One region of the Kurthia sp. Dielmo genome, then DNA from elsewhere that is predicted to be linked to it. Evidence: a T-box and tRNA genes for the amino acid it is inferred to sense, from the RefSeq annotation. Region 1 holds a T-box; the other regions hold tRNA genes.

Region 1 (7,913 bases):
TATTTTCACCAATAATATCATCAAAATGGAAGGATGGCTTTAGTGCCTCTTTTTGATGTCGTAAAAGTCGCTCTATTTTCGTAACATCCGTCGCAATTTCCATAACGGCTGTTACCTCACCCGCTTCAACAATCGGATAGGTATTATTAACCGTCATAATTTTACGCCCGATATTATTAAAATATTGCTGCTTTACGTTTAGCACTGCTTCCCCGGTATGAAGTGCCGTTAGTAATGTACTTTCCTCATTTTCTTGAAACTGAAAGACATCATGAATATTTTTATCGAGCACTTCACTACGATTCATCGCCTCTAGCTCGGACATTTTATGATTGTATACAATGGTTTTGCCTGTCGCATCAATTATATGAACGCCTACATTCAAACAATCCATGGCATTGATTAATAATTTTTCCATTTTGTCACCTCTTTTCACTAGCATAGCAAAAAAAATTGGCGAAATGGGTAAAACGCCAAAAAATTTCTTAATTTTCTGGCTTGTCATACAATAAAAAGCGTTTTATGATGCGGATTTGACGCTTAGTAAAAGTTGGCATGATTTTTGCATAGATAAAGTCGACACATACTTTTTTTAAAGGGGCGGATTGATTATGACAACAGCATCTTCATCGATTATGACAACAACTGAAAAATTAGGCGCACACAATTATCACCCACTGCCAATCGTGATTGAGCGTGGCGAAGGTGTTTGGGTATATGATCCGGAGGGCACGAAGTATATGGATATGCTATCGGCTTATTCGGCACTCAACCAAGGGCATCGTCACCCTAAAATTATTCAGGCGCTTGTCGACCAAGCACAGAAGGTCACGTTAACATCACGTGCCTTCCATAATGACCAATTGGCACCGTGGTATGAAAAGGTGACACAAATGACCGGAAAAAATATGGTGCTGCCGATGAATACAGGCGCTGAAGCGGTGGAGTCCGCAATTAAAGTGGCACGTCGCTGGGCATATGATGTCAAAGGTGTGGAAGCAGGGAAAGCAGAAATTATTGGCTGTATCGGCAATTTCCATGGTCGTACAATGGGCGCCTTATCCCTCTCATCTGAGGAGGAGTATAAGCGAGGCTTTGGGCCAATGTTAGAAGGGTTTAAGGTCGTGCCTTACGGGGACGCAGAGGCACTCGAGCAAGCGATTACGCCAAATACGGCGGCGTTTATCGTTGAACCCATTCAAGGGGAAGCGGGCATTATTATGCCACCAAAAGGCTATTTAAAAGCAGTAGAAGCAATTTGTCGCAAACATCAAGTATTATTCATTTGTGATGAAATCCAAACAGGCCTTGCGCGTACGGGGAAATTATTCGCTTATGAATGGGAGGATGTCACGCCGGATATGCTTATTTTAGGGAAGGCATTAGGCGGCGGTGTGATGCCAATCTCTGCGGTCGTGGCGAATAATGATATTTTAGGCGTCTTAAACCCTGGCTCACACGGCTCAACATTTGGCGGCAATCCACTAGCTTGTGCAGTATCCACTGCTTCTCTTGAAGTCATTGAAGAGGAAAACCTTGTACAGCGTTCGCTTGAGCTCGGGCAGTACTTTAAGGAACAACTTGAAACAATCACCCATGCAGCTATTAAAGAAATTCGTGGCACAGGGCTCTTTATTGGTATTGAGCTACACACAGATGCGCGTCCTTACTGCGAGGCACTGATGAAAAAGGGCTTATTATGTAAGGAAACGCATGCAACCGTTATCCGCTTTGCACCACCTCTTGTGATTTCAAAAGAAGAGCTAGACTGGGCGCTTGAGCAGATTAAAACGCTCTTTAATTAATTAACAAAATATCCCCAGAAGTTAGATGCCTTGTATGTTCGCTTCATGGTACACTTACATGCAGGGGGGATTTTATGAGAAATTACACAACGAAGGCGTTGTTTTGGTTATGGCTTCTTATCATCTATGTACTCGTTTTCGTGGGTGCTTATTTTTATAACACGATGGCTAAAGCACCGAATGTGCCACTTTTAATCGGTGTCATCGCCCTTTTCAGTCTTATTTTTATTCCGGTGTATTTGGCGATTTGGCGTTCCATTGAAAAACGTGAGGCACGAAAAGCAGCTAAGCAACATTTACGATTTTAAAAAAGATAGCTCTCTTCTAAAAAAAGAGATGCTATCTTTTTTGATTGGTCGCAAGTTTCTTGCAACCTCGCTCTAATTAGTCAACAATAAGGGGCGGGGGGTATAAAATGAACACCATTTTACTTGTTGACGACGAACATCCTATTACCGATGTTTTACAAACGTATTTTGAAAAATTACCAGCGCATGTAGTTATAGCGCATACAGGAAGTCAGGCATTAGATTTACTTGAAAAACATGTTGTTGATTTAGTTATTTTAGATTTAATGCTGCCCGATATGCGTGGTGAAGATATTTGTCGCTATCTAAAGCTAGAAACATCGATTCCTGTCATTATGCTTACCGCAAAAATTAGCATTGAAGATAAGCTCAATGGATTTCATATTGGAGCTGACGATTACGTGATTAAACCTTTTCATCCAAAAGAAATCGTAGCACGTGCAAAAAGGCTTTTACCGAAATCAGCGAATCTTCAAGTGGGTGCAATTAATTATGAAGCAACAGCACGACTGCTTACCTTACCGGATGAAGCCGTTACGTTGACAGAAAATGAAGGGAAAATTATGACATTACTACTTGAGAATCCAACGAAAGTATTTAGTCGTTATGAAATGATTGAAAATTTATTTAGTGAAGAGACAGACCCACGGGTTATTGATCAGCATATAAAAAATATTCGGAAGAAAATAAACTACCCACTCATTCAAACTGTTTTTGGTATTGGGTATAAATTAGAAGAAGTGAGTCATCTCTCATGAAACTTGTAGTGAAAATAACGATTCTGTTGACTCTTTTCACATTTTCTACGCTAATAATCAGTATGTATATCTTATTACATAAAGCACATAAGCATTTTCAAATGCTCGATTCTAGTCAAAATGACGCACTCCTCGCCCATTTTGATATGGCTTTACGAGAAACAGCTAGTTGGACATTACTCATTCTTTTCGTAGTAATTAGCATTGCGAGTTTTTTATTAGCGCGAATGATTATCAAGCCAATGCACATTCTTCAAGCTTTTGCGCTTAAGCTCGTCAAAGGAGAAAGATATGTCTCCTTACCTTCTATGCCAAATGATGCAATCGGACAATTGGGGTGTTCCCTACAGACACTCGATAAAACACTCGCTCAGTATGAGCAATCACGAAATGAAATGACTCAAAATCTGGCACATGAAATACGGAATCCATTGGCTACTTTAAAAAGTCAATTAAGTGCTTTTGAAGATGGCCTTTGGGAAGTAACACCAGCACGTTTATCAAATTGTACAGCGGAGTTAGATCGATTGATTGGTCTTGTAGCAGAGCTAGATCAATTAAATGTGATTAATGATCCGAAATTCACTATTGAGCGAAAAAACCAATTCATTGCACCAATTATCGAAAAAACGGCGATGCTTTATGCGCCGATTTGTTTATCAAAAAAAATGGAGTTAGCGATTGATGTAGCACCTCATTTAAAGGGCTTCGTCGATGAAAAACGACTTACACAAATTTTACAAAATATTTTTGAAAATGCCATTCACGCTGTCGAATCAGATGGACGTATTCAGTGTTATGCAAAGGAAAATGGGCAATCTCTTTGTATTATTATCGCAGATACAGGTGGTGGCTCACCCACTCCTGAAAAGCTATTTACGCGCTATGTTAGTAGTACATCCTCTTCTAATAAAGGGTTAGGACTAACGATTACAAAAGCATTAGTAGAAGCCCATCAAGGAACCATTATGATGAAAAATAATGATATAGGTGGCATGACTTGTCAAATTGATCTTCCTCGCCATTCTTCATAAGTTCTACATAAGTTCTTTTTATAATGAAACAAAAGAAAGGATGAGAATACATGAGAAAATGGATTATGACAACAGCTATCATTGGAGTAATAAGTCTGAGTGCATGTGGACAAGCTGACACGACGGAAGAACAGCCAAAACAGCAACATGATATGAATCATGAATCGATGAATCATTCGTCAAGTGAAGGAGCACCGGATGCTGTTAAAAAAGAAAAGAATCCTAAATTTTCAGTAGGTAGTAAGGTAATCATGGAGGCCCATCATATGCCTGGTATGGACGGACAACAAGCGACTGTCTCAGGTGCGTACGACACTACGGTATATAGCGTGACTTACACGCCGACTACGGGTAAAAAAGAACCTGTCAAAAACCATAAATGGGTCATTCATGAAGAAATCAAGAAAGCCTCCCCTACTTCGTATAAAAAGGGTGACAAAGTAACTCTAACTGCTGACCATATGGAAGGAATGGCCGGTGCTAGAGCGACAATTGATTCCGCTAAAAAAACGACCGTTTATATGGTCGATTATAAAGATGCAGATGGACAAATGATTAAAAATCATAAATGGGTAACAGAAAATGAATTACGAGCTGCTCACTAAAATTAAAGGGTTGGAATTGATTATTCCAATCCTTTTACTTTGTACGGATAGTGAGAAATTTTTAGATAAAGCATCATACTTATTATTGATACGATAAATAGCGTTGTTCCTGCTAGTATAGGAGAGGATACGAAAAAAATAAGAGGCGCCAACATACGACCAATCGTATATTGCATGTTAGAAGCACCCATATATTGGCCACGCATCGCTTCTGGTGCATGTCTACTAACAAAATGATTGATGACAGGTGCGCGGACAATTTCACCCAGCGTGAATGTCACAATGAGTACAATGAGTAGCACAAGATTGGTTGTTATACTCATAAGAAATAAACTACCACCGTTTAGTAGGCAGGATAAAATAAACACATCTCGGTCCCGCCAATTTTTAAGTAAGCGTGTTGTCGGTAAAATAAGCACCACAAACATCAGACCGTTAATGCCTAAAAGAAGACCTAGAATAGAACGACTATCTAAATGCCACTGTGCGGGTACTTCATCAACGATGTATTTAGCGATAAATAAGTCGAGCTGCATAATGGTAAAGATCGATAGCACACCAGCTAAAATATAGAGAAAAAATACGCGGTCTTGCACAATCAGGCGATAATTGCCGGCCTTTTCTAGGAGGCTACGTGTGATTTTTTTAGCGGGCCTTTTTCCTGGTAAGGTCTCGGTCATTTCAATAAAAATAATGAGTAGATACACACTTAAAATAAGCGTACAGGCCCATAATAAAGATGTGCGATAAGAGAAAAATAACGTGGCCCCGATTACCGGGCCCAGTACCGCACCAATATTTTTGACGGTAATAAATGTCGCAAATACGTGCTTGCGCTCTTCGTCTGGCACTAAATCGGCAACCATCGCGTCACTCGCGGGGCTATAAAGTGCACCGCCAATGCCAATCAACACATAGGCGACATAATCAAGCCAGTTTTCCGTTGATAACGCAAATAATGCAAACATCACTGCCTGAATACTAGCACCAATAAGCATCGTTGTTCGTCGCCCAAGTGTGTCGGCAATAACCCCACCGATCAATTGGCCGAATAGCTGCACAAACGGTGGAATCATCATCAATATACTTGCTAGCTGTACGCCAAATTGACTGCTAAAATAAATGGCCATATACGGGAAATACATCCAGTAGCATAGGTTAAATAACCCTTCTCCTACAAGACGAATTTTCAAATTTTTATTCCATTTCATGCGCTTTCCCCCTCACTGTATCGTCTACTATACCGAGCTTTTCTAGTAAAAAATAGACTTATATTTTACAATCAGGTATACTAAAAATAATAGAAATCGAATAATACGTAATTTATTTAAACTGCGGCAAAAACAGAACAAACGTTCCGAAAGGGCGTTTTTTTATTTTCAAAAAAACATTGCACAATGTATTTTTTTCTAGTAATATGGAACACAATTCAATGATTCGACAAATTCGATGAAAAAGAGAGTAGCCGATATGAGAGGGTTAAGCGAGCTAGGAATTGGTGTAAGCCTAGACAAATCCATACGGTGAACCGCACTTTGGAGAAAACTTCTGAAACGTAGTAGGAAGTATCGGGGCAATCCTCGTTAACAATGATGAGTGGCCAAATTTTGGCAACTAGAGTGGTACCACGGGAATCTATGCTCTCGTCTCTTTTATAGAGGCGAGGGCTTTTTTTATTGGAGGAGAAAAAAATGAAAACAATGATTGCACAATTACTACATGACACACTTGATCACGCCATTGACCAAGCGACAATCGAACAATTACTTGAAAAACCAAAACATGATGAACTAGGTGACATTGCCTTTCCATGTTTTATTTTAGCGAAACAGCTACGCCAATCTCCTGTTCACATTGCGAAGGATTTAGCAGAAAAATTGCAAGATGTGCGTATTAAAGAAGTGGTTGCAAACGGCCCATATGTGAACTTCTTCTTACAGCCGCTTCCTATCGCGAATACGATTATTCCAGCAATTGTGAGCGAGGGAGCTGCCTATGCGACGGCACCGAAGAATGGCAAAAAAGTGGTTGTAGACTATTCATCACCAAATATCGCGAAACCCTTCTCAATGGGGCATTTACGTTCAACGGTTATCGGGCAAGCAATTTCGAATATTGCAGAAAAAATGGGTTATGAAGCGGTTCGCATTAACCATCTTGGAGACTGGGGTACACAGTTTGGAAAATTAATCGTTGCGTATCGCTTATGGGGCAATCCTGAGGCAATTCGTCAGCAGCCAATCCAAGAGTTATTAAAGATTTATGTAAAATTCCATGAGGAAGCGGAGAAAGATGCTACACTTGATGAGCAAGCACGCCAGGCATTTAAAGCGCTTGAGGACGGAGATGCACAAGCACTTGGGCTTTGGAAAGAATTCCGCGAAGCTTCCTTACTCGAATTTAATGAAATTTATGAGCTTTTAGGCGTTCATTTTAATTCAACGAATGGCGAAGCCTTTTATAATGATAAAATGGACCGCGTCGTAGAAGAGCTAGAAGCTAAAAAATTACTAACATCTTCAGAAGGTGCACAGGTCGTTGATTTAGGTGAAACCCTGCCTCCTTGCTTAATTAAAAAGAAAGACGGCGCGACACTCTATGCAACGCGTGACTTAGCTGCTGCCATTTATCGTCTCGAAAACTACGCACCTGAAAAACTATTTTATGTTGTTGGTGGCGAGCAAACACTACACTTCAAACAATGGTTCCAAGTGCTTGATAAACTGGGCTATGACGCATCAAAATTTGCCCATATTCCATTTGGTATGATGCTAAAAGACGGCAAAAAAATGTCGACACGTAAGGGCAAAATTGTCTTATTAGCAAATGTATTGAATGAAACAATGGAAGCTGCAAAGCAAACCATTCTAGAAAAAAATCCAACGCTTGAAAATAGTGATGTAGTTGCCAAACAAGTTGGTATCGGCGCCGTATTATTCAATGATTTAAAAAACGACCGTCTAAATGATATCGAATTTTCAATCGAGCAAATGCTAACATTTGAAGGCGAGACTGGTCCATACGTGCAATATACGAATGCACGTATTCATACATTACTTGAAAAAGCCGATTTTAAAGCACATACTACTCCGCTTCAAGCAATCGATGATACATTATGGCCGCTCATTAAAGTGCTCGAAACATTTGAAGCGACGATTGCGCGTGCCTATACACAGGCAGACCCTTCTCAAATTGCTAAATTTAGTTTACAACTTTCTCGCACCATTAATAAATTCTATGGTCAACAAAAAGTCTTAACGCAGGATGACACGCAGCAGGACCGCTTAACCGTGCTGTATGCCGCGTCTATTATTTTAGAGCAATGCTTAAATCTTTTAGGTATTGAGGCACCAGCGCATATGTAGGGTATAAAAGAAGCTTTGACATACGTGTAAAAATCCCC
Region 2 (7,913 bases), on a different contig from region 1:
GGCTGATTTTTATTATTTCGAGGATATTAAAGTACGTTTTTGTGAAACAGATTTATTTGGTCATATGAATAATACCGTACCGTTTATTTATTTTGAGCAGGTACGTACAGCGTATATGGAAAATAGCGGCTTAATGGCACAAGAGCTTGAGCCAGGTGTCTTCGGTGTGCCGGTCATGGCAAATCTTCATTGTGACTATGTGCAACAGGCCTACTACAACGATGTGTTAAAGGTTGGTGTGAAAATAGCACGTGTTGGTCGCTCATCGATTGATATGCATTATGTTGCACTGAAGAGGCAAGAAATTATTTTTACAGGCACAAGCACAGTCGTACAAATGAATAAAAATACAGGGAAATCTATAGCGTTCAATAATGAGCAATTAGAGTCACTTGCCGGAACAGTTAAATAATTCAGAAATGACTTGCTTATTAAGGCATTTAAAGTCAAAATAGAGGTTATATATACTTTACGGGAGTGATTTTAATGCCGCATGACGAGTTAACTGAAAATATTTTAAGTGTCGAAAAAAGTTTGCGACATATCGCCGGAAACATTAAACAAAAAGGTCGCGAAATTTTGAGTAATTATACAATTACGCCACCACAATTTATCGCGCTTCAGTGGTTAGATGAACTTGGGGACATGACAATTGGCGAACTTTCTACTAAAATGTATTTAGCGTTTAGTACAACAACTGATTTAGTCGATCGTATGGAACAGAAAGAATTAGTCATTCGTTCTCGCGATACGAAAGATCGTCGTGTGGTCCGTGTACATTTGTTGGAAAAGGGTAAACAAATTATTACGGAGGTTGTTGAAAAGCGACAAGGCTATTTACAAGACGTTGTTAAAGATTTTGACGATTCGGAAGTGGAGGTTCTTTCAACACTCCTCTTACGAATGTATCAAGAAATGAAAGAGGAATGAGGCGGTTAACGTGAATGCTCCAATTGGAGTTATTGATTCAGGTGTTGGTGGCTTAACCGTTGTAAAAGAAATGCTTCACTATTTACCTAATGAAGAGATTTACTATATCGGTGATACAGCGCGCTGCCCATACGGTCCAAGAACGCCTAAAGAAGTCGTGAAATTTACATGGCAAATGGCGAATAAACTGGAAGAGATGGGTATAAAAATGCTTGTCATTGCATGCAATACGGCAACATGCGTAGCATTAGAAAGTCTACAAAAACATAGCAACATTCCAATCATCGGTGTCATCAATGCAGGTGCACAAGCCGCAATCAAGGCGACGAAAACACATGATATCGCAGTTATCGCAACAGCGGGTACAGTGAAAAGCGGGGCGTATGAAAATGCCGTAGCATCACTTTATTCATCAAGTAAAATTTCATCGCTTGCATGTCCACCGCTTGTGCCACTTGTCGAAAGTGGCGAGTATGAAAGTGAATTTGCTTTTGACTTAGTGAAAAAGACATTACAACCATTAGAAAAAAATCAGTTTGACACATTAATTTTAGGATGTACCCATTATCCAATTATTAAAGATTTGATTCAACGTGCAGTTGGCGACCAGGTACATATCGTATCGTCAGCTACTGAGACAGCGAAGCAAGCATTAGATATTCTACAATTCAAAGGTATCGAACGAAGTGCCACAACTGCACCACAACATCGATTTTTTGCAACAGGCTCATTGCCAATCTTTAAAGATATCGCAACGAACTGGCTACCAATCGATGACGTGAATGCAGCGCGCATTACGTTATAACAAACAAGGGGCTGTCCCGCAGGAGCTTTTCTTCAACAGAAGAAGGTTTTGCATGGCAGCTCCTTTTCTACATATGGAGGGAATTAATTATGAAACAAGTCGTTATCGCTACAAAAAACAAAGGGAAAGCACATGATTTTGAAGCCATCTTTAAACCACTTGGCTATGATGTATTAACACTATTTGATGTCGCACCAAGCATGGATATTGAGGAAACAGGAACAACATTTGAGGAAAATGCCATTTTAAAAGCAGAGGCACTAGCAAAAGATTTACAGCAATTAGTCATTGCCGATGATAGTGGCTTAGAAGTGGATGCACTAAACGGCGAACCAGGCGTTTATTCAGCACGTTACGCAGGCGACCATGATGATGAAGCGAATATCGATAAAGTGCTTGAAAAGCTCTCAGAAACGCCAGATAAGGACCGTACAGCACGTTTCGTATGCTGCCTAGCAATCACAGGTCCAGAGATGGACACGATGACTGTAAAAGGCTACTGTGAGGGTCAAATCTTACGTGAACGCCGAGGAGAGGCTGGCTTTGGCTACGATCCGATTTTCTACATGCCAGAGCTCGGCAAAACATTAGCACAAGTAAGCGCAGAGGAAAAAGGCAAGGTGTCTCACCGAGGCAATGCACTGCGTTTATTAACAGAAAAATTAGCAGGTAAATTATAGGAGGGATTCGATGAAGATTGTCGTATTAAGTGATACGCATGGAGATGCTGCAATTATTCCTGATGTGATCGCAGCACATCCAGATGCAGCGTATTATTTCCATTGTGGCGATAGTGAGCTTGCTTATGAGGATGTGCATATAAAAGATTGTAAACGTGTACGCGGGAACTGTGATTATGATGTGAACTATCCAGTAGAGGAAGTGGTCGATGTCGAGGATAAGACGGTATTTATGACACATGGTCATTTATTTAATGTCAAAACGACACTGACACCACTTGCGATGCGTGCACAGGAGGTTGGTGCCAATATCGTTTTATTTGGTCACTCGCATGCTTTAGGCGCTGAATTAGTTGATGGCACACTCTTTTTAAACCCTGGTAGCCTCAAATCACCACGTGGCCGTAAAGAAAAAAGCTATGCGGTTATTGAGACAACAGCCGATAGCTATAGCGTTACATTTTTAGACGATCAACATCAGCTCATTACAAAAATTAATTTCTAATTCTATATTAAAAAAATTTATTGACGCTTATAGAAACGTCCTATATAATAAGTATTGTCCTAATCGAATTAGGCAATACCGTCTCAGTAGCTCAGCTGGATAGAGCAACGCCCTTCTAAGGCGTCGGTCGGGGGTTCGAATCCCTCCTGGGACATCAAGGTGTCATCGAAAAACGCATTAAATTCTTATTAGATAAGAATTTAATGCGTTTTTTGTTTTCTAGAAAATGATAAAATAAAGAGAATATGGCATAGGGAAGTGGAGAATAATCGATTATTATCTTGTATTGCTTGTGGGTATTGTGATGGCGGCTGGCAGTATCTTTCTTTTAATCATAATGGTTAAGGACCGGGTTTTCCCGTTTTTAAGTATTTTAAAAACGCTCGGGCTATTTGTAGTGGGAATCGGGCTACTCGTATTTACGGTACCGGATTTAAAATCAATTGTGGCAAAAGACTATGACAAGCTAGAGGGGAAATGTACGATTGATACCGCTAAAAGTGGGCGACATCATACGACGAAAACGTATTTTGATATGGTGTATTTAGACGAGGAAATTAGGAGTAAGGGGAAACCCGAGCTACCCGCATATGGCGAGGCCAATCCATATTATTGTGAGATTACGGTAAGTCACAATCATCAGTTTGAAATGGATTACAAAGTATATGACTGGAAGACAAGAGAATTGCTTGAGACGAGTGACTAACAGTACATACGAGAATAGGAATGAAATCACTAGGAGAGGGTTTTCAATATTTCAAGCTAAATTGCGATGATATTTTGAGCATATTGAAGCGGAATTTTAAACGATAGAAAGCCATATATAAACATGAAAACCCCCACCGTATTCAAACGACGGTGGAGGTTTTATTTATTAGCGCATATTTGTTAGGATAGACGAACGATTATCTTGCATTTTTTTAATGAAATTAGTCATTGTATCAAATGCTTCGTTGCGTTTATTTGATAAGCTTTGAAGACGAAGCGTATCCATTTGCTGCGAATTGGCTAGCGTATCCATTTGTTGTTTAATCAATGCTCTTTCCTCTTCATTCTTACAAGTAGCTAACCGTTCATTAAGTTTTGAAATCTCAGCATTTCGTACTTGTACCTGTTCTAGCTGATTCTTTAGTTGATCTTCCAATAAACCTGCGCGCTGACTTTGCACGGCCAATAATGCGTTCTCGAGATCCATACCTTGCAAGCTTGATAAATTTGTTTGTGCTGCAGTTGTTACTGTAGTTGCAGACGAGTGTCCAGCACCTGTAAATAATAAAGCAACAGCCATACTACTACTAATTAAACGTTTTTTCATTGTAAACCTCCATTCATTTTTAGTGGTAGATTACCACTTCTTACTACCTATCCTATAGGCCAAAGGTTAAGATGAGGTTAAAAAGAAAAAATAAGGTAGCATCTTTTTCCAAACATTCTCTTTACACGAATCGACGAAAATAATGTATAGTAGTATGGTTACGTTAACAAAAAGTAGGTGAACCAAAATGGGAAAATATCAATTAGATTCAAAAGGCCAGGCAGCAGTAACGAAGTTCCACGAAAAAAACAAGCCGGCTCAGTCCAATAAACAAGAACGTCTTGCACAATTACGTGAGGCATATTTACAAAAGAAACAAGCAAAGCAAGGGAAATAATAAGAAAGAGGCTTTCACATGTGTGAGAGCCTCTTTTTTTATGCTTCAATATAATATTTTTCTAATTCTTTTAACGTACCGTTTTTCTCAGCTTTCGCTAAAATGCGCTTCGCAATAAAGCGTTGAATACTAATTGGAATACCAGCAATCCATGTGTTTTGGAAGTACAGGATAATAGCTAGATGGGTAAATTTTTTCGGATTACCTTTATCATCTGTTAGATTATCGTCCATCAGTCCGTAATGAATGCGCACAGACGTCTCAAAATCACAACGTGGTGTTAGTGTCACACGGAATGTTACCGGCTCTGGATGTGCATTTGTGAAGCGGTGTGCCTGTTTTAGACGAACAAGTGCTGCATCACCTGGCTTTAAAATGGTCGTTTTTTTATTTACAGTGACCGTTAGTTGACCGCTAATGACTTCAAAATTTTCCTCATAGCGGTCATGCTTATGTAGTGGTGGGCCATCCCCGTTGGCTGGTAGTGTTACTTCAATAATGGTGTAGTCTTTCGTGCGTTCGACAAACGTAATTTGTTCGCCTGTATAACGGTGTTTTACGGTAGTTGGCAACATAGTCTAATCCCCTTTAAATCAATACATTTAGTGTAACAGAAACAGTCGAAATTGCCTATGTCCTTTTTCGCCCTACAATAGCTTACAAATTACTCCTCAAGCTTCTTAAAACCATTTTCTTTTAAAAGCATTTCGGTCTTGATTTTATTTACTTGAACCGGATTTGTCGATTCTACTTCAAAGGTAACGCCCCGCAAGTTTTCAAGTGCCTCTAAATGTTCGATTTTATCATAATCAATCGTCAAATTGGTTGCAATCGCATTCCTTTTATAATTTGCTTTATAGCGTATACCAGCTTCGTGATTATATTCTTGCTCAGCATCTAAATTCGCTTCACGTGCAGCTTCTTTTGAAGCGTAGCCAAGCGTTTTATATGACATCGTCGTTTCAATATGCTGTTTTGTAATAGTATCATCTACATAATAATTTTTGACGGTCATGTCGATGCCGTCTTGCTGCATTTCATAGGTTGCTGTATCTTCTTGTGTGCAAGCACCTAATAAAAAACTTGTACCGACCAGTAGGGTACATAGTGTGCGTTTCATCATTCGAATCACCAACCTTTTCTTTTTTTACGTTGTTAAGTGTATCGAAATGGAGGGTAATAATATAGGCAAAACAGTGAAATTACATGAAATTGATAGCTTCGTTACATAGTTGAAATATTAAAGGAGGAGTTCGATGCCGATTAATAATGAACGTGTGAAACATACACGCCAAGCTTTGCGTAAGCATTTTATTGAAACCGTGCTACATGAATTTGATGTGGACTGTATGGGACTAAGTGAGGCACAGCGCCAAGCAAAGTATGACAAGATGCAGGAGAGTGCGTACCGATTTTTTAGAGGGAGTGCCTATTTATTTTACTATGATGTGACGAAGATTCCATCGCTTTATCATACGCCTGAGCATAGACCCGTATGGATTCAAGGAGATATGCATATGGATAATTTCGGATGCTTCCAAAATGAAGCGGGACAAATCGTTTTTGACGCCAATGATTTTGATGAAGGCTATGTTGGTTCCTATTTATACGATATTTTGCGCATGAGTACGAGCATTGCGCTTTATGCCGATGAGCAAGGACGCACAGCTGAAGAGCAGCGGACATTCATTCGGACGTTTACGGAAAGCTATTATAAGCAACTAGCACGTTTTGTGGCGAACGAACAAGATCCGCTAACGCTTGTATTCACAGTAGACAATACGAAAAAACCGATAAAAAAAGTATTAAAGAAATTAGAAAAGCGTAAGCGCAATCATCTCTTAGCCGACATTACGTACAGTAATGAGCGAGGCGAACGCGTATTTCATTTTGACGAAGAGGTGCAGCCAGTAACGGGACATGAGGCGATGCAAATTGGGGAGGTTATGCAGGACTATATAAAGACGCTTGAGAAAAAACATGTGCCCAATGCACAGCATTTTCGCATTAAAGATATTGCGCGTAAATACGGCTCAGGGACGGCTTCTATTGGCCTAAGCCGCTATTATATTTTGATTGAGGGCGGGCTAGAAGCGGGAGGTCATGATGATTTGGTGCTTGAAATGAAAGAAGCACGTCCGCCAGTGCCAGCTTATTTTCTACCCTACAACGAAACATTTTGGCAGAAACATCCGCATCAAGGAGAACGCGTTGTAGCGACACAAAAAGCGATGCATCATTTAAATGATCCGTATGTTGGCTATATGACTATTGGCGATAAGGAGTTTTATATTCGTGAACGGTCCCCATATAAAAAGAAAGTGAAGCCGAACGATTTAGTGACGGAGAAGGATTATAAGCGGACGGTTGAGACGATGGGCTGTGTCGCGGCGAAAATCCATACGCGTGCAGATATCGAAGGGGCATATCGTAGCGCAGAAGAAATTTTAGAGGCGATTACTGACAAAGAGCAGTTTATTCACTATGTATCGTATGCGACATTTATGTATAAGGAGCAAGTGAAGAGAGATTATGAAACATTTAAGACGGCCATAATTCTCCGATAAAGGAATGAGGGGGGGATTATATGCCAATACCATTTGAAAAAGAAGTACATTGTAAAAAATGTGGAGTAGTCATTAAAACAATAAGACTTGGGGATGCGATAAAGCCAGAGGAACTGCTTATTTTAGTAAATAGCTATTGTAAAAAATGTCGTCATCAAAAATAAATAAGCGGGAGATTTCAATTTCCTGCTTGTTCAATTTTTAAGCGCTATTGTAGGATTGAAATCAATATTTTAAAAGCAGTATGATAAGTGTAGAAAAGGGGCGTGAACAAATATGATTAATACGGATATTTATACGATGTGTATTGTGAAGAAAGAAGAGCGTATTTTATTACTAAATCGTCCACCAGAACGAGGCTTTCCAGGGTATCTAGGGCCGGGTGGTAAAGTGGATTTTCCTGAGAGCATTGCAGAAGGTGCAGCTCGTGAAGTTTTTGAAGAAACAGGGCTCAAGGTGAAAAATCTCATCTATAAAGGTGTGGATGGCTATGCGGATACGAAAAATAATTATCGCTATATGGTATTTAATTATGTCGCAACAGATTTTGAAGGTACATTACTCGAACATCCACCAGAAGGCGAATTGTGCTGGGTTACATTAGATGAAGCAATGTCATTACCAATGCAGCCATGGTTTAAACGTCGATTTCCATTGTTTTTTGAAGAGGGGGTGTTTGAAATTCACGGAGAATGGAATGAAAGTAGGCAAGAGGTGGAAGGATATAGAATCCATAAAATGTAATTTTGTGTAAAAACCAATTCCTTTTGGCGC
Region 3 (7,913 bases), on a different contig from region 1:
ATGTACCAGACGATACAGATTTTTAAGCACTCCAAAACAGCGCTCATCCCATACGGTCGACGCTGTTAGGTATGGCATGGTACACTATTTCCCTCCTTGCCATAAACTTCTATACCGCAAATGATTCGATAGACAATTTTTCTTTTAAAATAACACTGAAATATGATTTCCATTTTAATTCTAGTAATTGCACAGTGTCTCCATGAATAACTTCGAATGCAAAACGCTTTTTATTGATTTCATTATCTAAAATAATAAAACGTTGAATTTGTTTAAATTCAAATGGCCCTATTGATCGATTTTCTTTTTCAATTTGAATATGAATTGCACTCTTATCAACATGTAATGTAAATGTATAGTTTTCTTCGCCTTTTGCAACTTGATACGGCACTACTTTTTTATCCGCTTTTCACCACTAAAAAAAGCCACGCCAATGCGTGACTACTCCCTAATCGAATTGCAATGTTGCTACCTTATCTAGCAATTCTTTTGCTTCCTGCGGTTCTAGCGTCAAATGACAATTCTGTTCACGACTCGATGTTGCAAGCCAGTCTGCCCCGTTGTCACGGAAAAAAGATAAATCTTCAGGAAAGTTTGGTTGCTGCCATGCATAAAGTGAGGATACGGCTTGCTGTAACACTTTCTTCGCGGCATCATCAGTATGATAATAATATACATATGCTGTTTCGCCATCTAGAATAGTGCTCGCCCATTCTGATTTTTCGACTTTCTGAATCAATGATGGCTCTAATTTTTTTAAAATTGCTTTAGCAGACTGCGCTACCGCAACTTCTTTACGAATGACTAAGTGAAATTTCGCACTTTTTTTTACATGCCGCTTCAATAAATGATTGATATGCGTCACCTGTCACATCATTATGTAATTCAAATTCCATGTTATTCACCCTTCCACTCGACTGAAAATTTTAATAATTACAATTATAAAATATTATACAGCGAAAAACTACCGAGCAATGGACCTAAAAAAACAGCTGGCTAATAAATCGTCAGCTGTTTTACATCCTCATGACAACTTGAAAAAATAGTCGATAATGGTAAGCCCATAATTTCGGTATCGCGTATAAACGCTTCACAATTCGACGTGCGCATCGAGCGGTCAATTTCCTGTGTGCCAACGATTTCTACAAGTACAAAGCCACCATTCCGCTGCGCAATATAATAATGTGCATTTTGGAATATGAAGCCAATTTCGCGACCTCGCTTTAATTGCACATCAAGCTCTTGCATATTCATTGAACATCACCCCTTTCATAATAAATAACCGTTTTCTACCATTTGTAATCCTTTTCATACTATTCTTTAAAGGAATTTCTTTATCAGTAAGCATCACCATTTCTAACATGATAGACTTAGAAGGAATATGCTACAAAGGAGGCGACATCTTGGTTGAATTTTTTCTTACGATTATTGGTCTCTTCATCGGTATCGCATTTTTTCTTTATATCGGACGACGCCTACAGAACCGTATGAACAAGCGTATGACAATGGGTATTGCGATTAGCTATTTTACAGCGGGGATTGTCTGTATGCTTCTTAGCTTTTTTATTCCCTCGCTATTTCCGCTTTTATTTTGTGGATTTCCAGTCGCAGTATGTGGTATTTTATCAGTTGTTCGTGTCCATATGACGATTGATTTTTAACTAAAAAAGAACCTCTTCCATTACACAGAAGAGGTTCTTTTTATTGCACTTTCTTTTTACGCTTCATTGCGCGAATACGATCTTTCGTTTCCTTCGATACACGAAGCGACTCTGTAATTTTCGATAAAGCCTTATTATACGTCCAGTCATCCAATGTATTCTGCTGTAAATATGGCATCGTTTCAATCGGTTTTCGAATAAAGAACATGGACACTGACCATGCGACACCCATACGAACATAATAATCATCATGCTTCAGCGTATCTAATAGCGCTAAACTTTTTTCGGTGTAGTCGTCATTAATATAATAATTGAGCATCATCACCGCTGCAAAACGTTGATCATACGCTTTATCACTTGCGGCATACTTTTCCACAAGTGGCCAGTAAAGCGCTTGATTTTTTTGCATCTTTTAGTGCTGAGCAAAAGCCATCACATACCGACCAATTGCGAATTTTTGGAATAAATGCCTCCACATAAGGAATCCGTTCCTCTGCAGGCATTTTCATCATGCCAATAACAAAGCCTTCTAGCTGTGTTTCTTCAAAATAGCGATTTTCTACTTCTGCTAAAAAAGTAAGTGGCTCATCTTTTATAATTTCTTTTGCTAGCTGGCGAAGCACAGGAATACGCACACCTAAAATATCTGGCTCATTCGGAATTAATTTTTTTGTAAATTCTCGGTAAGATGGCTCTTGCACTGCCTTTAGACGTTCATGAATCGACATCGTTCATCTCTCCTTCGTCCATTCATTATACGGTGAAACTAAAAAAAACGCGATGCTCGTTGCACCGCGTGAATAATCTATAATTATGATTGTGCAATCCAAACTTTTCGGTCAACCGCATCACGATAAGGCATAATCCACTCAAAATGCTCTGCTAAGTATTTCATTCCCGTATAAGTAATTTCTGCTTTTTTCAAATCTAAGCCACCCTCTGGAGCTAAATGTACGTTGCTAATATAGCCATCTTTTTGTAGCTGATATACAAAATGTTGAAATTTTGCAACGTCAACACCATAATCAGCAGCACAAATTTTTGTGTTTTTGCGCTCTAATTCTTTAATAAAACTATATTGTAAACGTTCTAAATTCATAAAAATCCCTCCATACCAATTACTCATTTAAGTCGGGTATACGAATCATTTCATATCTCGGCTTTGTTTATCTTTTCCCAAAACAAATAAATCTAAAACCAATATGTACACATTTTTGACACATTTGTACTTCTTTTATATAGTGAAAATAAAAGGAGGCAGGGTCTATGAATGGATTACTATGGGGTATTTTTTGTTATCATAGCTTATTTCTACTATTCTTTTTAACAAAAAGCCTTTATCTCATACCGAATGGCTATGTGTGGGATTTTTGGGGTATTACTGCTTCATTTTTAGCTTTCGGCGTTAGTCTTTACGTATTTATTAAAGGCAAGCGTTCGTTTTTAGTTTTATGGTTACTCTTTGCTGGATTTATTACAACATTGTATTTCATTATTGGTTTATCTATCGGTTCGATTTAATCGTATGAAAAAAGCAAGTAACATGCCCCCACATGTTACCTGCTTTTCATCATTATATTTGTTTCAAACGCTCAATCTTTTGCTGGCATTCATTAATATGACGCTTTAATGTCGCCGCATCTACACGCATCTCTTCTAATAACAGTTGCAACTCAATATAAATGGTTTTTGCTTCCGCATTCATTTGTTGCTCTTCAAGACTAAATTCTTTTAAATCTTGCTCATAGCCTGCAATGCTTTGCTCATAATCAGACAAGCGCTTCATATGTAGATTGATTGCATTTTCATAATTTTGTAATACGCACGTTAAATAAACATCATTTGCACTAAATTCCATCGTAGCTTCACCCTCTGATTTTCTCTATTCCAACAATCCCATATACCCTATTTACTTACCTATAAACTAAATTCAATATTTTTTAAAACCAACGTATTCACTTTGTATTGAATATAACAAATTCCTGTCATTTGTACAACGCTGAACATCCATTCTAAAGTCGCATTATTTTAAAATATAAGAGGTTATTTTTAATAAATTATTATTATAATTGTCTTATTTTTTCTATCCATATTATTATCAATGATTTTTTAATAGAAATAATTTGACACGAAAAATAACTTTATGCTATCATTAAAAATTTGATAAAATTACGTTTAAATGTTATTATGAAATAGATGACTATAAACGGAGGTGGATTCGATGTTTCAAATTGGTGAAAACATCATTTATCCAATGCAAGGTGCGGGTACAATAAAAGCAGTAGAAGAAAAAGAAATATCAGGACAAAAACAATTATATTATGTTATTGAAATGGCTATCAGTAATATGCAAATTACAATACCTAAAGATAAAATACTAAGTTCAAATATCCGTCCCGTTACAGATATTGTAGAATTAAATCATATTATCCAAGTATTTCAGCACGAGCAGTCTGAAGAAGTACTACCATGGAAACAACGCTATACATTAAATACAACTAAAGTAAAAACTGGTAGTATGCAAGATTGTGCTGAAGTTGTACGCGACTTAAGCCGTTTAAAAAAAGAAAAAGCATTAAATACAAGTGAAAAAGAAATGCTAGATCATGCACAGAAATTTTTACGTAGTGAACTAAAATTAATCAAAGGCATTACAGAAGATCAATTAAATATTTTTAGTTAATTTAATTTTTTTATAGATGTATTAATATAGTAGACAAATGTAATATTTTCCTTTATACTATATTTAATAAGAAATTTACAAGATAATAATTAATTCACCTATTACAAAGCGTACTAGTGATTGATTTAGTATTTTTTGTAATATGTGAATTTTTTCTTTTTGAGGAATTATAATCTTATTAAATATAATTAAATGGAGGTCATTTAAATGACACAAGGTACAGTAAAATGGTTTAACGCAGACAAAGGTTTCGGTTTCATCGAAGTTGAAGGCGGTTCTGACGTATTCGCTCACTTCTCAGCTATCCAAGGCGAAGGTTTCAAATCTTTAGAAGAAGGTCAAAAAGTAGAATTCGAAGTAGAAGAAGGCCAACGCGGACCTCAAGCTGCTAACATCGTAAAACTTTAATTTTTAGTTAACGATTTCAAAAGCATCCTGTTTACAGGGTGCTTTTTTTATATAACTTTATCGTGAAATATAGTACTACTAGCAAAAAACATTTAAAAGATATAAGCTACCTAACTTCTTTACTATCAGCCTACTCTTTTTCCTCGTCAAAAAAACACCTTCAACTCATTCTATTCATTATTACGGTACACAACCTGTAATATAGAAAAAATTGAAAGTGCTTCATATAGTAATGTCTTATTTGATTTGGAATGTCCTTGACAAGAATCGAACTTGCGACCTACTCCTTAGGAGGGAGTTGCTCTATCCTACTGAGCTACAAGGACGTAAAATTACGTCTTCTATTATAGCATTATTTCACAAAAATAAAAAGGCATGCAAAAAAAACAGAAATCGTCAACACAATTTCTGTTTTTATTTCATTATTTTAATTTCACACGCTGTAATCTCAGTGCATTTAATACAACCGATACAGAACTAAATGCCATTGCCGCACCTGCTACCCATGGTGCTAATAATCCAAGTGCCGCAATTGGAATACCTAATGTATTATAGCCAAATGCCCAAAATAAATTTTGTTTGATGTTTGTCATTGTTTTTTTACTCATCAAGATGGCATCTGCAATACTATTTAGATCCCCGCGAATTAATGTAATATCGGCCGCTTCCATTGCAATATCTGTTCCCGTACCAATCGCCATACCAATCGTTGCCGTTGCAAGGGCCGGCGCGTCATTGATACCATCGCCTACCATCGCTACTTTTTTGCCTTGCTGTTGTAATTTTTCAATTTCATTTGCTTTGCCTTCTGGTAAAACACCTGCAATTACTTGCTTAATACCAACCTCACCCGCAATCGCTTGTGCAGTTGCTTCATTATCACCTGTCATCATAATCACATCAAGACCCATTTGATGTAATCGCTCTACCGCTTCTTTTGACGTATCTTTTACAGTATCTGCTACAGCAATTAAGCCAGCATATTCACCATCAATTGCCACAAGCATAGCCGTCTTCCCTTGCTTTTCAAACGCTTGCTTTTGCGAAAGTGCGAATGATACATCAATGCCGTACTGCTCCATTAATTTAACTGTCCCAACAACCGTCGCTTTCGCATTAATTGTTGATTGCACACCGTATCCTGGCACTGCTTCAAAATATTGCGGCTCATATAACGAGATGCCGCGCTCCTTCACACCATTCACAATGGCTTGTGCTAAAGGATGCTCTGACTTTCGTTCGGCACTTGCCACATATGCTAAAAATTCTGCTTCAGGTAATGTTGTCACCACATCTGTTAAAACTGGCTCCCCATTTGTGACAGTACCCGTTTTATCAACGACGACCGTATCAATCGCTCCCGTTTGCTCGAGATATTCGCCACCTTTGAATAAAATACCATATTCAGCAGCACGTCCAGAACCAGCCATAATCGATGTTGGTGTTGCTAGACCGAGTGCACATGGACAAGCAATAACAAGTACCGCAATTAATACTTCTAATGCTTGCACAAAATCACCTGGCTGTACAAAGAAATACCATACAATAAAGGTGATAATCGCAATGCCGACAACAATCGGTACAAAAATACCTGAAATTTTATCAGCTAGACGTTGGATTGGTGCTTTTGTACCTTGTGCATCTTCAACGACTTTAATAATTTGTGCGAGTGCTGTATCACGTCCAACTTTCGTTGCGGTCATTTTAATCGCACCATTTTTATTAATTGTGGCGCCAAATAACTCGTCGCCCTGTGTTTTATCAACTGGCATACTTTCACCTGTTAACATCGATTCATCAATCGTTGTATGTCCCTCGAGCACCTGCCCATCTACAGGAATTTTTTCACCTGGTCGCACGATAATTGTATCGCCAACAACAACTTCTTCTAATGGAATCTCAAGTTCTTCGCCTTGTCGGACAACAATCGCTGTTTTCGCTTGTAGTCCCATCAATTTTTTGATTGCTTCAGATGAGCGGCCTTTTGCCTTTGCTTCAAATAATTTACCAAGCAGAATTAATGTAATTAATACTGCACTCGTTTCAAAATACAAATGCGGCATATGATTTCCATGCATCGTTAACACTTCATAAACACTATAGAAATATGCAGCAGATGTCCCAAGTACAACTAAGACATCCATATTCGCACTACCATTTCGAAGTGCTTTATATGCCCCTACATAAAATTGATAGCCTATCGCAAATTGAACAATGGTTGCTAACGTAAATTGAAACCACGGATTCATAAATAAATCAGGTACGTACATCCATTGTGTAAAGGAGAAATGCCCTACCATCGTCCAAAGAAGTGGTAATGATAGTATTGCTGCCGCGATAAATTTCCATTGTTGCTTTTTAATTGCTTGCTCTCGGTAATCAACAGCTGCCTCATCTTGGTGTTTATGCGCACCGTAACCAATTTTTTCAACGCGCGCAATAATATCTGCAGTAGACACTTTACTTGGATTAAACTCTACCGTTGCCCGTTCAAGTGCCAAATTGACATTTGCTACTGATACACCATCCATTTTATTTAGTACCTTTTCGATACGTGCCGAACAAGCTGCACATGTCATGCCGGTAATATCAAACTCTTGTTTTTCTTTAACAACACCATAGCCAAGCGCTTCAATTTTCTTTTCAAAATCTTCTTCTGTTATTTTCTCCGGATCATAATGGACGGTTGAACGTTCAATCGCTAGATTTACATTTGCATCTTCCACACCATCTAATTTTTTTAAACCTTTTTCAATCCGCGTAGCACAGGCTGCACACGTCATACCTGATATTTGAAGATTACTTTCTTTTAGTTGTTGTGTCATTTCTTCCACCTTCCTCATACCTATAAGGGGTATATAATTTTGAAAATAAAAAGGAGAGGACATTCCACTCTCCTATCTTATTTAAACAACATCATAACCTTGGTCGTCGATTGTTTCTTTAATTGTATCTAATGTAACGGCTGCTGAATCAAATGCGATAGCTACTTGACCCGCTTCTAAATTAACGTTTACTGAATCTACACCGTTTAATTCCCCTACGCTACTTTCTACTGCTTTCACGCAATGTCCACATGACATACCTTGTACATTTAATGTTACATTTTCCATTTGAATTGCCTCCTATTTTCGCATTAATTTTTGGAATGTTACGAGTAA

What was found. The T-box of region 1 lies ahead of argS (arginine--tRNA ligase). A T-box ahead of a tRNA ligase gene usually reads a tRNA of that ligase, here a tRNA-Arg.
Region 2: it has a tRNA-Arg gene. The T-box ahead of argS (arginine--tRNA ligase) is inferred to sense a tRNA for this amino acid. The anticodon was not compared.
Region 3: it has a tRNA-Arg gene. The T-box ahead of argS (arginine--tRNA ligase) is inferred to sense a tRNA for this amino acid. The anticodon was not compared.

What each region holds. Positions count from the first base shown of each region.
Region 1 covers NZ_HE578959.1:278,037-285,949, reverse strand. Annotated here, with positions in the region: gene KTHG_RS12625 (sigma-54 interaction domain-containing protein) at 1-418, opposite strand, end outside; gene KTHG_RS12620 (ornithine--oxo-acid transaminase) at 612-1,805, shown strand; gene KTHG_RS12615 (hypothetical protein) at 1,880-2,113, shown strand; gene KTHG_RS12610 (response regulator transcription factor) at 2,221-2,871, shown strand; gene KTHG_RS12605 (HAMP domain-containing sensor histidine kinase) at 2,868-3,905, shown strand; gene KTHG_RS12600 (YdhK family protein) at 3,956-4,510, shown strand; gene KTHG_RS12595 (MDR family MFS transporter) at 4,531-5,721, opposite strand; T-box leader at 5,951-6,164, shown strand; gene argS (arginine--tRNA ligase) at 6,202-7,875, shown strand.
Region 2 covers NZ_HE578957.1:545,585-553,497, reverse strand. Annotated here, with positions in the region: gene KTHG_RS07665 (acyl-CoA thioesterase) at 1-412, shown strand, start outside; gene KTHG_RS07660 (MarR family winged helix-turn-helix transcriptional regulator) at 487-930, shown strand; gene racE (glutamate racemase) at 941-1,735, shown strand; gene KTHG_RS07650 (XTP/dITP diphosphatase) at 1,825-2,415, shown strand; gene KTHG_RS07645 (YfcE family phosphodiesterase) at 2,426-2,920, shown strand; tRNA gene KTHG_RS07640 (tRNA-Arg) at 3,001-3,074, shown strand; gene KTHG_RS07635 (hypothetical protein) at 3,225-3,626, shown strand; gene KTHG_RS07630 (hypothetical protein) at 3,795-4,235, opposite strand; gene KTHG_RS21145 (hypothetical protein) at 4,423-4,572, shown strand; gene KTHG_RS07625 (cupin domain-containing protein) at 4,611-5,147, opposite strand; gene KTHG_RS07620 (DUF1307 domain-containing protein) at 5,237-5,695, opposite strand; gene KTHG_RS07615 (DUF2252 domain-containing protein) at 5,829-7,139, shown strand; gene KTHG_RS21140 (hypothetical protein) at 7,160-7,303, shown strand; gene KTHG_RS07610 (8-oxo-dGTP diphosphatase) at 7,416-7,883, shown strand.
Region 3 covers NZ_HE578958.1:131,629-139,541, forward strand. Annotated here, with positions in the region: gene KTHG_RS09210 (helix-turn-helix domain-containing protein) at 1-26, shown strand, start outside; gene KTHG_RS09215 (hypothetical protein) at 110-391, opposite strand; gene KTHG_RS09220 (stage III sporulation protein AH) at 449-865, opposite strand; gene KTHG_RS09225 (hypothetical protein) at 997-1,254, opposite strand; gene KTHG_RS09230 (hypothetical protein) at 1,404-1,661, shown strand; gene KTHG_RS21805 (DNA alkylation repair protein) at 1,702-2,070, opposite strand; gene KTHG_RS21810 (DNA alkylation repair protein) at 2,015-2,389, opposite strand; gene KTHG_RS09240 (YjcQ family protein) at 2,473-2,760, opposite strand; gene KTHG_RS09245 (hypothetical protein) at 2,928-3,182, shown strand; gene KTHG_RS09250 (hypothetical protein) at 3,235-3,519, opposite strand; gene KTHG_RS09255 (CarD family transcriptional regulator) at 3,883-4,344, shown strand; gene KTHG_RS09260 (cold-shock protein) at 4,552-4,752, shown strand; tRNA gene KTHG_RS09265 (tRNA-Arg) at 5,005-5,078, opposite strand; gene KTHG_RS09270 (heavy metal translocating P-type ATPase) at 5,175-7,577, opposite strand; gene copZ (copper chaperone CopZ) at 7,659-7,865, opposite strand; gene KTHG_RS09280 (metal-sensitive transcriptional regulator) at 7,878-7,913, opposite strand, start outside.